2 linked regions of the Ferrimicrobium sp. genome follow. The protein of the gene in region 1 interacts with the protein of each later gene in a pairwise test. Links are inferred from orthologs where the notes say so. Each region holds a gene or a part of one and is shown in the gene's direction. Other genes may lie near its edges.

Region 1 (5,053 bases):
TCTTGTAAGTTGTCTTCGGTGGGATGCCATTGTTTGCGGTACTTCCACCTGCGTTGATTTTCGCGATAACCGAAAGCCCCTTGGTCACCTGGCCAAAGACGCTGTAGGTGTCGCTCAACTCTTTCTCACCGGCGGTTCCCGATACCACAAAAAATTGGCTCCCGTTGGAGTTCGGTGAGCCGCTGTTGGCCATCGCAACGGTTCCAATGTGATAGGAGCCGGCCGGAGGGTTCTTGTCACCAAAACTATAGCCGGGAGTTCCAAAGTCGTTGTTGGTTGGGCTACCTCCCTGGATCACGAACCCGGGAATGACTCTGAAGAAGGTTGTTCCGTCGAAGAAGTGGTAGAGAGACAGCACATAGAAGTTGTTTGCTGATTTCGGCCCCAGATTTGGTTCGAGCTTAATATCAAAGGTGCCGGCCGTGGTGTTCACGATGGCCGTGTAGTGATCCTTCGGATTAAGGCACTCTGGTGGATACTTCTTGAAGTGGGTTTTGTGCGGGATGATAGCATTCGGATTCGGGCACCCATCAGGCAGTAGGTAGCCAGTCGTTTTCGCTGTTGATGTCTTCGCCGTAGTCTTGGTGGTGGCTGTTGTCTTCTTCGCCGTTGGCTTGGTGAGAAAATAGATTCCCACAAAGACCACGATCGCAGCTATCACCACGATCGCGCCGTTGCGCATCAGTCGACGCCGTTTGGCACGCGCCATTTCCGCTTCCTTCAGTTTCTGTTGGTTCGCTCGAATCCGAGCCCGCTTTTCGCTTGGCACGTGAACACTTTAATAGCACAAGACCGGTCTATCCTCTTGGTTCGACCCTTTCGGGCTGGTAGATTGTTCTAGTGGCTCTCATAATTCAGAAGTACGGTGGTACCTCGGTAGCTGATGCCGACCGTATTCGCACGGTCGCTGACTACGTTGCACGCTCAAGGCGCAGGGGAGACGATGTGGTGGTGGTCGTCTCTGCGATGGGGAAGACCACCGATGACCTGATCCGACTCGCAGGAGATGTCAGTAGGACGATCCCTCCACGCGAGATGGACATGTTGCTTACTGCTGGTGAGCGCATCTCGGTGTCGTTGCTATGTATGGCGCTCGCCGATCTAGGCGTAGCGGCAGAATCCTTTACTGGTTCGCAGGCAGGCATCATCACTGACACCGACCACACCAAAGCAAAAATAGTTGAGATCAAACCCGAGCGGATTAAGGCAGCACTCGCCGCCGGGGTGGTTCCGGTGATAGCGGGTTTTCAGGGGGTCTCCACGGATCGCAATGTCACGACGCTGGGACGAGGAGGCTCTGATACGACAGCGGTCGCTATCGCAGCCAGCCTTGGAGCGAATGTTTGCGAGATCTATACCGATGTCTCTGGGGTATTCACGGCTGATCCTCGTGTGGTTCCTGCCGCTCGTAAGATCCCAAGGATTTCATTTGAGGAGATGCTTGAGCTCTCGGCCTCTGGCGGACGAGTCCTTGCGTTGCGTTCGGTTGAATTTGCCAGGAACTACGGCGTGCGGCTCCATGTTCGTTCGAGTTTCACGTGGGAGCCGGGTACCTGGGTGGTAGAGGAGGAAGAGACAATGGAACAGGCAGTGGTGAGTGCAATCTCCCATGACGCATCTGAGGTGAAGCTCACATTGTTGAGGGTGCCTGATCAACCTGGTGTGGCAGCTCGAATTTTTCGCGTGATCGCCGACGCTGGTGTGAATGTCGACATGATTGTGCAGAATACCTCCATCGAGGGTCATACGGACATCTCGTTCACTGCACCGAAACTTGACCTCGAGCTCGCACGAAGCGTGACCGAAGAGGTGGCGAGGCAGGTCGATGCGAGTGAAGTGGTGACGGATACCGAGATCGGTCGCGTATCCCTGGTCGGCGCTGGCATGAAGTCGAACCCTGGCGTAACCGCAACGATGTTTGAGACGCTCGCTAACCACAACATCAACATCGAGATGATCTCCACTTCCGCTATACGGATCTCGTGTGTTATTCGAGTTGAACTGCTGGAGACTGCCGTGCAAGCACTACATGAGGCATTTTCACTATGAGGAGCGCTGGAACCCTTGCCGTTGTAGGTGCAACCGGCCAGGTGGGTGGCGTGATGCGCCAGATTCTCAAGGAGCGACAGGTCCCATTCGATCACATTCGCTTCTTCGCTTCCCCTCGATCGGCAGGCGTTGTTATCGAGTTCAGTGGGCGTCTTGTCGCGGTCGAGGATGTGGAGACAGCAGATCTGCGAGGAGTCGATTACGCCATCTTCTCGATCGGGGCGACCGCTTCCAAAGTGCACGCTCCTCGCTTTGTTGAGGCTGGCGCGGTGGTGATCGACAACTCATCGGCGTATCGGATGGACCCCGAGGTTCCGCTGGTGGTTCCGGAGGTCAATCCTAGGGAAGTTCACAACCGCCCACATGGGATCATCGCGAATCCGAACTGTACAACGATGATTGCGATGCCTCCATTGGCGATCATCGATCGCCTTTTTGGTCTCGAGCGTGTGATCGCTTCGACTTACCAGGCAGCCTCTGGAGCTGGTAGGGAAGGGGTGGCAGAACTTGATGCCGAATTGCAACGGCCCAACCTCGCAGCACTCACCTTCGATGGTGGTGCCGTCGACTTCATGTCTCCAGCAAAGTTTCCAGCTGTTTTGGCAGGAAATGTCATCCCCCTCGCAGGGGATCTTCACGATGGCGACACCTCTGAGGAGGAGAAGTTCGTCAATGAGTCGCGAAAAATTTTGGGGTTGGCTGATCTGCGTTGCCATGCCACCTGTGTGAGGGTGCCCGTCTTTACTGGACATAGTATCGCGATTGTTGCAGAGTGCCGAGACACTCCCCAAGTCGCTGAGCTTGTGGATGCGCTCAAGCAAGAACCGGGTTGTCAGATCGTTGAGCTGCCAACCCCTCTCGCTTCGGCTGGGGTCGATCCGGTCCTGATTGGACGGATTCGACCGGATCATTCATCGACGAATGGCATCGCTTTCTTCGTGGCAGGAGATAATCTGCGTAAAGGAGCGGCATTGAACGCGATTCAGATTCTGGAGTTGTTGTTGCAATAGATCCTCAAGGTTTGCCGATGAGCTCCCGATGTATCCAAAGACGCTTGGTAAGCCTGGCGTTGGTTAGATAATACATGAGGGAATTCAAGGAGGATTCATGTCCCTTTCGGTGAACACAAACATCTCGGCGATCGAGGCGTATAACAACTTAAACGCAACGAACAACGCGATGCAGACAACTATTAATCAACTGTCATCTGGTCTGCAGATTCAGACGGCGGCCAACAACGCAGCAGGCTATGTGATCTCCCAGGGCCTTGAGACCCAGGCGAACGGCCTTGGCGTTGCGATCAACAACGGACAAGACGCAAACTCGGTGCTCCAGATTGCCACCGGCGCCATGAACCAACAGGTGGCTATCCTGCAGACGATGAACCAGTTAGCAACCCAAGCTGCAAACTCAGGCGCATCGAATACCAATTCGCTCACTGCAGACCAGCAGGAGTTTGCGGCGTTGCAGAATCAGCTCGATCAGATCGCAAATTCGACCCAGTTTGGCAGCCAGCAGTTGCTGAATGGTAGTTTCGCAAACGAGTCGTTCCAGATCGGTGCCTACGACAGTTCTGTTGATCAGATTGTCGTAACGATTGGGGCATTGACGACCGGCGCACTTGGAGTCTCAAGTGGTACAATTAGCATTGGTTCCTCCACTGCTGCCCTTGGGGCAATGTTGGCAGTCCAATCGGCGATTACGCAAGTGGCAACCACGGAAGCTCAAGTTGGTGCGATCCAGAATCAGATCCAGGCCATTGTTGCTAACGATACAGTGGGCCAGCAGAATGTGACCTCGGCAAACTCCACGCTGATCGACACCAATATGGCCCAAGCTATGACGACGTTCTCGTCGCAGCAGGTGCTGATGCAGGCTGGTGTGGCGATGTTGTCACAAGCTCAAGCATTGCCGCAGTTGATTCTCAAACTTCTGCCATAAGTTATTTCGATCGATGGATGGGCCGGAGAGCATGCTCTCTGGCCCATCCTGGTTTCTTTCCTTTTCCCTTCTGCAATGAGGAGGTCGAATGTCTTCCGTCTCTCCAACAACGACTACGACGTCGACGACGCCTACCACCAGTAGCACGACGTCGACGAGTTCCACGAACCCTTTTGCCCCGCCGATTCAGTTCAACGGGGTGATCTCTGGTCTTGATACCAGTTCCATTATCAACGCACTAATGCAGGCCTATGAACAACCCCAGGTTGATATCCAGAACCAGATCACCTCGCTTCAGACCAACCTGAACGACTATCAGCAGCTTTCGGCGGACCTTCTCAGCTTGCAGAGCGCGGCGAGTAATCTGACCTCGAGTGCGGATTGGCAAGTGATGTCAGCGTCGACCTCAAACTCTGCCGTTGCGACCGCCACCACTTCAACCGGCGCCGCTCCCTCGACGATCAGTTTCAACGTTGACCAGCTCGCACAAGCCAACGTTCTGGCTGGCTCCAGCACCGTGAGTTCCCTCTCCTCGACCGTTGCCTCTGGGAATTTTCTTCTTTCCTCGACCGCCGCCGGATTTGGTGTCACCTCACTGGCAGGGAGTTCATTGGCGGTTGGGTCACACTCCTTCGATGTCACCCAGGCATTGACCGGTGGTACCGCTTCGACAACATCGGCACTGGCGAGTTCGACAACCATAGGGTCCTCCAACGATACCATCACCGCCAACGTGAATGGGACCGCCCAAACCTTCACGATTGCCAGTGGCACGTACACACCGTCCCAACTTGCCCAAGCGATCACCGCAGCGACGTCGGGGAGTGGCACACCTTTGGTGAATGCTACGATCGACGCTCGCGGCCAACTCCAGCTCAGTACTGCTCTACTCGGAAGCTCTTCTTCCTTGCAAGTCACCGGTGGTACGGCGTTGACGAGCCTCGGTCTTGCCACACAATCGACTGCCTCAGTGGGTACCGCTGGAGCGATTACGCTCGACGGCACAGCCACCAGTATCAACAACGTCCAAGCTGGCTCCACGACGACGCTGACCGACGGTTCG
Region 2 (4,868 bases), on another replicon or contig:
AAGTCGGCCCGGGTACGCTGGCTCGTCTCGATCTGCGGGACGAACCATCGCCAGCATAGCGAGCGACGTGAGGGAGCTGCTCGATGCCCTTGGGATCGCCAAGTGCTCCACCTATGGGGTCTCCGGCGGTGGTCCCCATGCGCTCGCCTGCGCTGCCCTCCTTCCTGATCGTGTGAACCGCGCAGCCTCGATCGCCGGAGTTGGGCAATGGGGTCAAGATGACCTTGACTTTCTTGCCGGCATGGGAGAGGACAACCTGATTGAATTTGGTGCGGCAGCGACTGACCATGCCGAGCTACTCACCCTACTCACCCAACAACGCGATGCCATGATGGTTGCTGGATTATCTGAGGTGCTGGAGAGTCTGTCTACGCTCCTGCCCCCGGTTGACGTCACTGCTGCGAGAGAACTCGGCAACTATCTGGTCGAGAATTTTCAACGAGCGTTGCATAACGGGGTCGATGGCTGGTTTGATGACGATCTTGCCTTCACCCAACCCTGGGGCTTTGATCTCTGGACCATCGCCATCCCGGTGAGCATCTGGCAAGGTGGGCAGGACCTCATGGTCCCAGCCGCTCATGGCCGGTGGCTCGACAACCACACCCCCATCGCACAGCTTAACTTCGAGCCAACCGAGGGACACCTCTCGGTGCAGCTTCACAAGGTGCCGACGATCTTTGCCTGGTTGGCCGAGTCTGATACCGCTCGGTAATTGAAGGGCGAGTAAGCAGACAAAGATCGAGGTGGCTTGGCGAACCGTTCCTCGGATAGCCCCGGCGTATGACCATCCACCGAAAAGTCAGGGAGCGGACAGGTTGAGGTCGACCCGCGTATCGGTAGGTCGTGCGTGAATCACCTCAATTCGAGGCGTGGCTTGCGAGCTCGGCTGAGGAACTCGCTCTACAGTGAGGTACCATTTCGTCAGGAATAGGATGCTCCTTTGTCGTTGTCCGGCCGCAGCCAAGGCGATGGAGAGGTTGGGCGATTGGACTACCCTTACCGCTTTCGGGAGCAACCTCTCTGTCAATACTCTCTTTACCGCCGAAGGTATCTCCCCAAAGGCGGATCCCAAGACAAGCCTCGAGGTCACCCGGATTCATCACTATGGTCGGGTGGCCGCAGTCCTTGCCCGACGTGGTGGGTGAAGGAAGGCTAGGACATGGTTGCGGTCATGAGTCCAATCATGGTGTAGATAATGTGACTGGCTGCGATCGCGGTGATCTCAGCGTGGTCGTAACTCGGTGAGACCTCAACGAGGTCGGCACCGACGAGGTTGATGCCCCGAAGTTGGCGAAGGAGTTTGAGCACGTCTCGAGAGCTTGGACCGCCGGCCTCGGGAGTGCCGGTGCCCGGAGCGGCGCTTGGATCGAGCACGTCGATATCGATAGAGAGATAGACCGGCGCATCGCCGATGCGCTCTTTGATGCGGGCCCCAAGGTCAGGGATCGACACATCGACGAGCTCATCCGAGGTGATGATCTGAAAGCCGAAGCGGGCATCGTCGTCAAGGTCGCCAGCGCCATAGAGTGACCCCCGGGTACCGACGTGAAAGCTCCGGTCTTGGAGCAAGAGCTCCTCCTCGAAGGCGCGGCGAAAGGGTGTTCCGTGGGTATAGGGGGCGCCGAAGTAGGTGTCCCAGGTGTCGAGGTGAGCGTCGAAGTGGATGAGCGCGACCGGTCCGTGTCGTTTCGTGACCGCTCGTAACAGGGGAAGGGCGATCGTGTGGTCACCGCCGAGGGTAACAAGGCGATCAACGTGGGTCTGGAGTTCCCCAGCACGTGCTTCGATGGTCGCGATCGCCTCGTCGATGGAGAAGGGGTTGATCCCCATGTCACCAGCGTCAGCCACCTGGACCTTGCCAAAGGGGAAGAGATCCATCGCTGGATCGTAGGGCCGTAGCAGCTGCGAACCGGTCCGGATCGCGAGCGGGCCAAAGCGCGCGCCGGGCCGATAGGAGACGCCAGCATCAAAGGGAGCGCCAACGATGGCGATTCCGGCAGCACCTACTTCGGCCAAGGTGGGGAGACGAGCAAAGGTGGTCGAGTTGGAGAAGCGAGGCTCCTGAAGTGAGTTGCGTGGTCCGATGGGTTCCATTGGTGACTCCTTGGGGTTGATGGGCCGAACGGTTGACTTTGATGATCGATGTTGGCGATCGACTTCACTGCCTACTAGCCTAGAACCCGTGGCAATCCTCGCTATCCGAACCATTGGTGACCAGGTTCTCGCGAACCGGTCGACTGAAATTGAAACCTTCGACGCTGCCCTTCAGCGGTTGATCGACGATATGTTTGAGACGATGTACGATGCGCCAGGGGTCGGTCTCGCCGGTCCCCAGGTTGGCGTGGGTAAGCGCCTATTCGTCTACGACGCCGGCGACGGCCCCGAGGTCTTTATCAACCCTGAACTCATCGTCGCTGACGGTGATTGGGTCTACGAAGAGGGATGCCTCTCGGTACCGAACTACTGGTGGGAGATCCATCGGCCGGGACATGTGGTGATGCGTGGTCTGGATCGAGACGGGAAGCCCCAGGAGGTTGAGGGAGAAGGTCTGCTCGGACGGGTACTCCAGCATGAGTACGACCATCTGGAGGGCAAGTTGCTCATCACACGACTCACGGACGAGGAGCGCAAAGCCTTTCACCGCACTATGCGAGAGAAGCTGATCGACTCCTAAGCGTGCGCATCGTATTCTTTGGAACCGGCGCAGTCTCTACTGCGTATCTCACGACGCTCCTGGATGGCGGTTTCGATGTGGTTGCGGTGGTGACAAAGCAGCCAAAGCGACGCACCAGGAATGGCTCGCCAGAACCGACGCCGGTTGCCCAGATCGGTATGCAGGCTGGCCTGAATGTTTTGACGACGCTCGGCGATCTCGGAGATCTTGCCTTCGATCTCGGTGTCGTCGTATCGTATGGTCGGATACTGCCAGCGGCGTTGGTGGATGCGCACCCGTTGCTCAATGTTCACTACTCGCTCCTCCCTGCTTTTCGGGGAGCGGCCCCAGTCGAGCGCTCAGTGCTCGCTGGCGGGTTGGCCAGTGGGGTAACGTTGATGCGTCTCGTCCACGAGATGGATGCGGGGCCAGTCTATGCAGCTCAGCCGGTCGAGATCGAGGGTCTAGGATTGAGCGAGGCCTATGCACGGTTGACTGCGGCGGGTTGTCAGCTGATGGGTGACTGGCTTGTCCGCCGTGATAGTTGGCTTGAGGAGGCGGCCCAACCCCAGGTAGGCTTGGCAACCTACGCCCCAAAGATCACCGATGGGGACCTTCTCATCAGGAGTTATGAGTCAGCGCTGCAGGGTTATCGCCGTCATCTGCTGGGGCGGGCCTACTTCTACGCTGGTCCCAAGCGGATACGCCTCGTCAAGGCCCACATCGAGGAGGGAGAGACGGGTTCTTCACTCGGCACCATCGTCGAGGGCAAGATCCAGATGGCCAAGGGGCTGTTGGTTCCAGAACTGGTGCGACCTGAGGGTCGATCGACGATGAGTTTTGCCGATTTTCTCCGGGGTAGCGCGGTCGAACGCATCGGTACCCGCCCCGAGCAATAGTGCCATCGCTGGGGCGATGCGCCGCCATTGTCCCGATCACTGCACCTACCCTTTGGCGAGCACAGTCGAACCAATAGGAGCAGTGCCGCGAGAGAGGAACCACGAGGTTTGCGCGCTGAGCGAAGGCGAGAACCTTTGGTTCTCTGGAAGATAGTGCCGGGCCGCGCCAACGAGCACCCTGGCTATGAGTGGCGTATACTTGGGTAGCTATCCTGGGGAACGGCTGGATGGCCGTTCGTCCTGGCTTGTGTTGGACCCGGTCATCTCGGAGTGATCAACGACAGAGGTGAGATCACGCTGAGGGCGGTCGGTGATCGATCTGCCCCCTGTTCAATCGGTAGCGAGACGGATTGGCTTGGCGAACGGTTGTCATCGCGGCGATTTGCTAGTCGAACCTTGACAGACAGAGGGCGCTAGGCCAGAGACAACACCAGGACGCACGAAGACAAGAGAGCACGACAACAAAGAGGGTACTGTGGTAGAGGGGAGGCACGGCAGAAGCGCCGTGCCAGTATTGGAGGATGCAGTCGATGCCAGCGGTCAAGATAGTGACAGTCTCTGATGGAGTGATCGCCGGGACGCGCGAGGATCGCTCCGGCCAGGCACTCCATGAGCGCCTCAGCGGTCTTGGGTACGAGGTCGCGGACCGAATAGCCGTCGCGGATGGCGCTGAGAATGTAGCCTCGACTCTCCGGGGTGCAGCTGCCGGATTTGCGGGATTGATCGTGACCACAGGAGGTACCGGGTTTGGTCCCCGTGATCTCACCCCGGAGGGCACACGAGAGGTGCTCGATCGTCTTGCTCCCGGTCTCGCGGAGCAGATGCGTGCGGCGAGTCCGCTGGGCGGGCTCTCACGCGGGGTTGCGGGAACTCTTGGATCCTGCTTGATTTTGAATCTACCGGGTTCTCCACGTGGAGCGATCGAGTCACTCGATGCGGTCGCACCCCTACTGGAGCATGCCCTTGGGCTCATTGCGGGGGGCGATACCGAGCATCCTGTCTCCAGCCGATGAACGATACTGAATTGATGAGGCGGGCCCTCGCCTTGGGTCGGCGTGCGCGTCACGGATCGCCTCCAAACCCTTGGGTCGGTGCGGTCGTCGTGGCGGATGGAGGGGTCGTTGGGGAGGGTTGGACCCAACCCCTGGGTGGTCCCCATGCCGAGGTCGTCGCACTTGGCGAGGCCGGTGAGCGGGCTAAAGGGGCGACGATGTACGTGACCTTAGAGCCCTGTTCTCATCATGGGCGGACGCCACCGTGTGTTGATGCGATCGTGGCCGCTGGAATACGTCGGGTGGTTGCCTCGATCGTCGACC

Evidence for each region. Proteins that work in one complex are often made in the same cells at the same time.
Region 2: the proteins of M7Q83_RS08965 (region 1) and def interact in binary tests that used the Escherichia coli proteins (3 or more experiments, as listed by UniProt). The link is inferred for Ferrimicrobium sp. from one-to-one orthologs.

What each region holds. Positions count from the first base shown.
Region 1 is NZ_DAHXOI010000012.1:1,110-6,162, forward strand. The notes cover bases 1,053-4,052. They hold M7Q83_RS08965 (aspartate-semialdehyde dehydrogenase), read left to right. Parts: upstream 1,053-2,045; coding sequence 2,046-3,059; downstream 3,060-4,052. Other genes in these bases: M7Q83_RS08960 (aspartate kinase), read left to right, coding at 1,053-2,049; M7Q83_RS08970 (flagellin), read left to right, coding at 3,157-3,990. Outside these bases: M7Q83_RS08955 (peptidylprolyl isomerase), read right to left, coding at 1-709; more of M7Q83_RS08960, read left to right, coding at 841-1,052; flagellar filament capping protein FliD, read left to right, coding at 4,079-5,053.
Region 2 is NZ_DAHXOI010000003.1:192,399-197,266, forward strand. Bases 1,114-3,928 are described here. They hold def (peptide deformylase), read left to right. Parts: upstream 1,114-2,182; coding sequence 2,183-2,674; downstream 2,675-3,928. Other genes in these bases: M7Q83_RS03685 (hypothetical protein), read left to right, coding at 1,114-1,145; speB (agmatinase), read right to left, coding at 1,153-2,094; M7Q83_RS03700 (methionyl-tRNA formyltransferase), read left to right, coding at 2,677-3,552. Outside these bases: M7Q83_RS03680 (alpha/beta fold hydrolase), read left to right, coding at 1-712; more of M7Q83_RS03685, read left to right, coding at 969-1,113; M7Q83_RS03705 (MogA/MoaB family molybdenum cofactor biosynthesis protein), read left to right, coding at 4,083-4,565; bifunctional diaminohydroxyphosphoribosylaminopyrimidine deaminase/5-amino-6-(5-phosphoribosylamino)uracil reductase RibD, read left to right, coding at 4,562-4,868. UniProt on the Escherichia coli protein: Removes the formyl group from the N-terminal Met of newly synthesized proteins. Requires at least a dipeptide for an efficient rate of reaction. N-terminal L-methionine is a prerequisite for activity but the enzyme has broad specificity at other positions.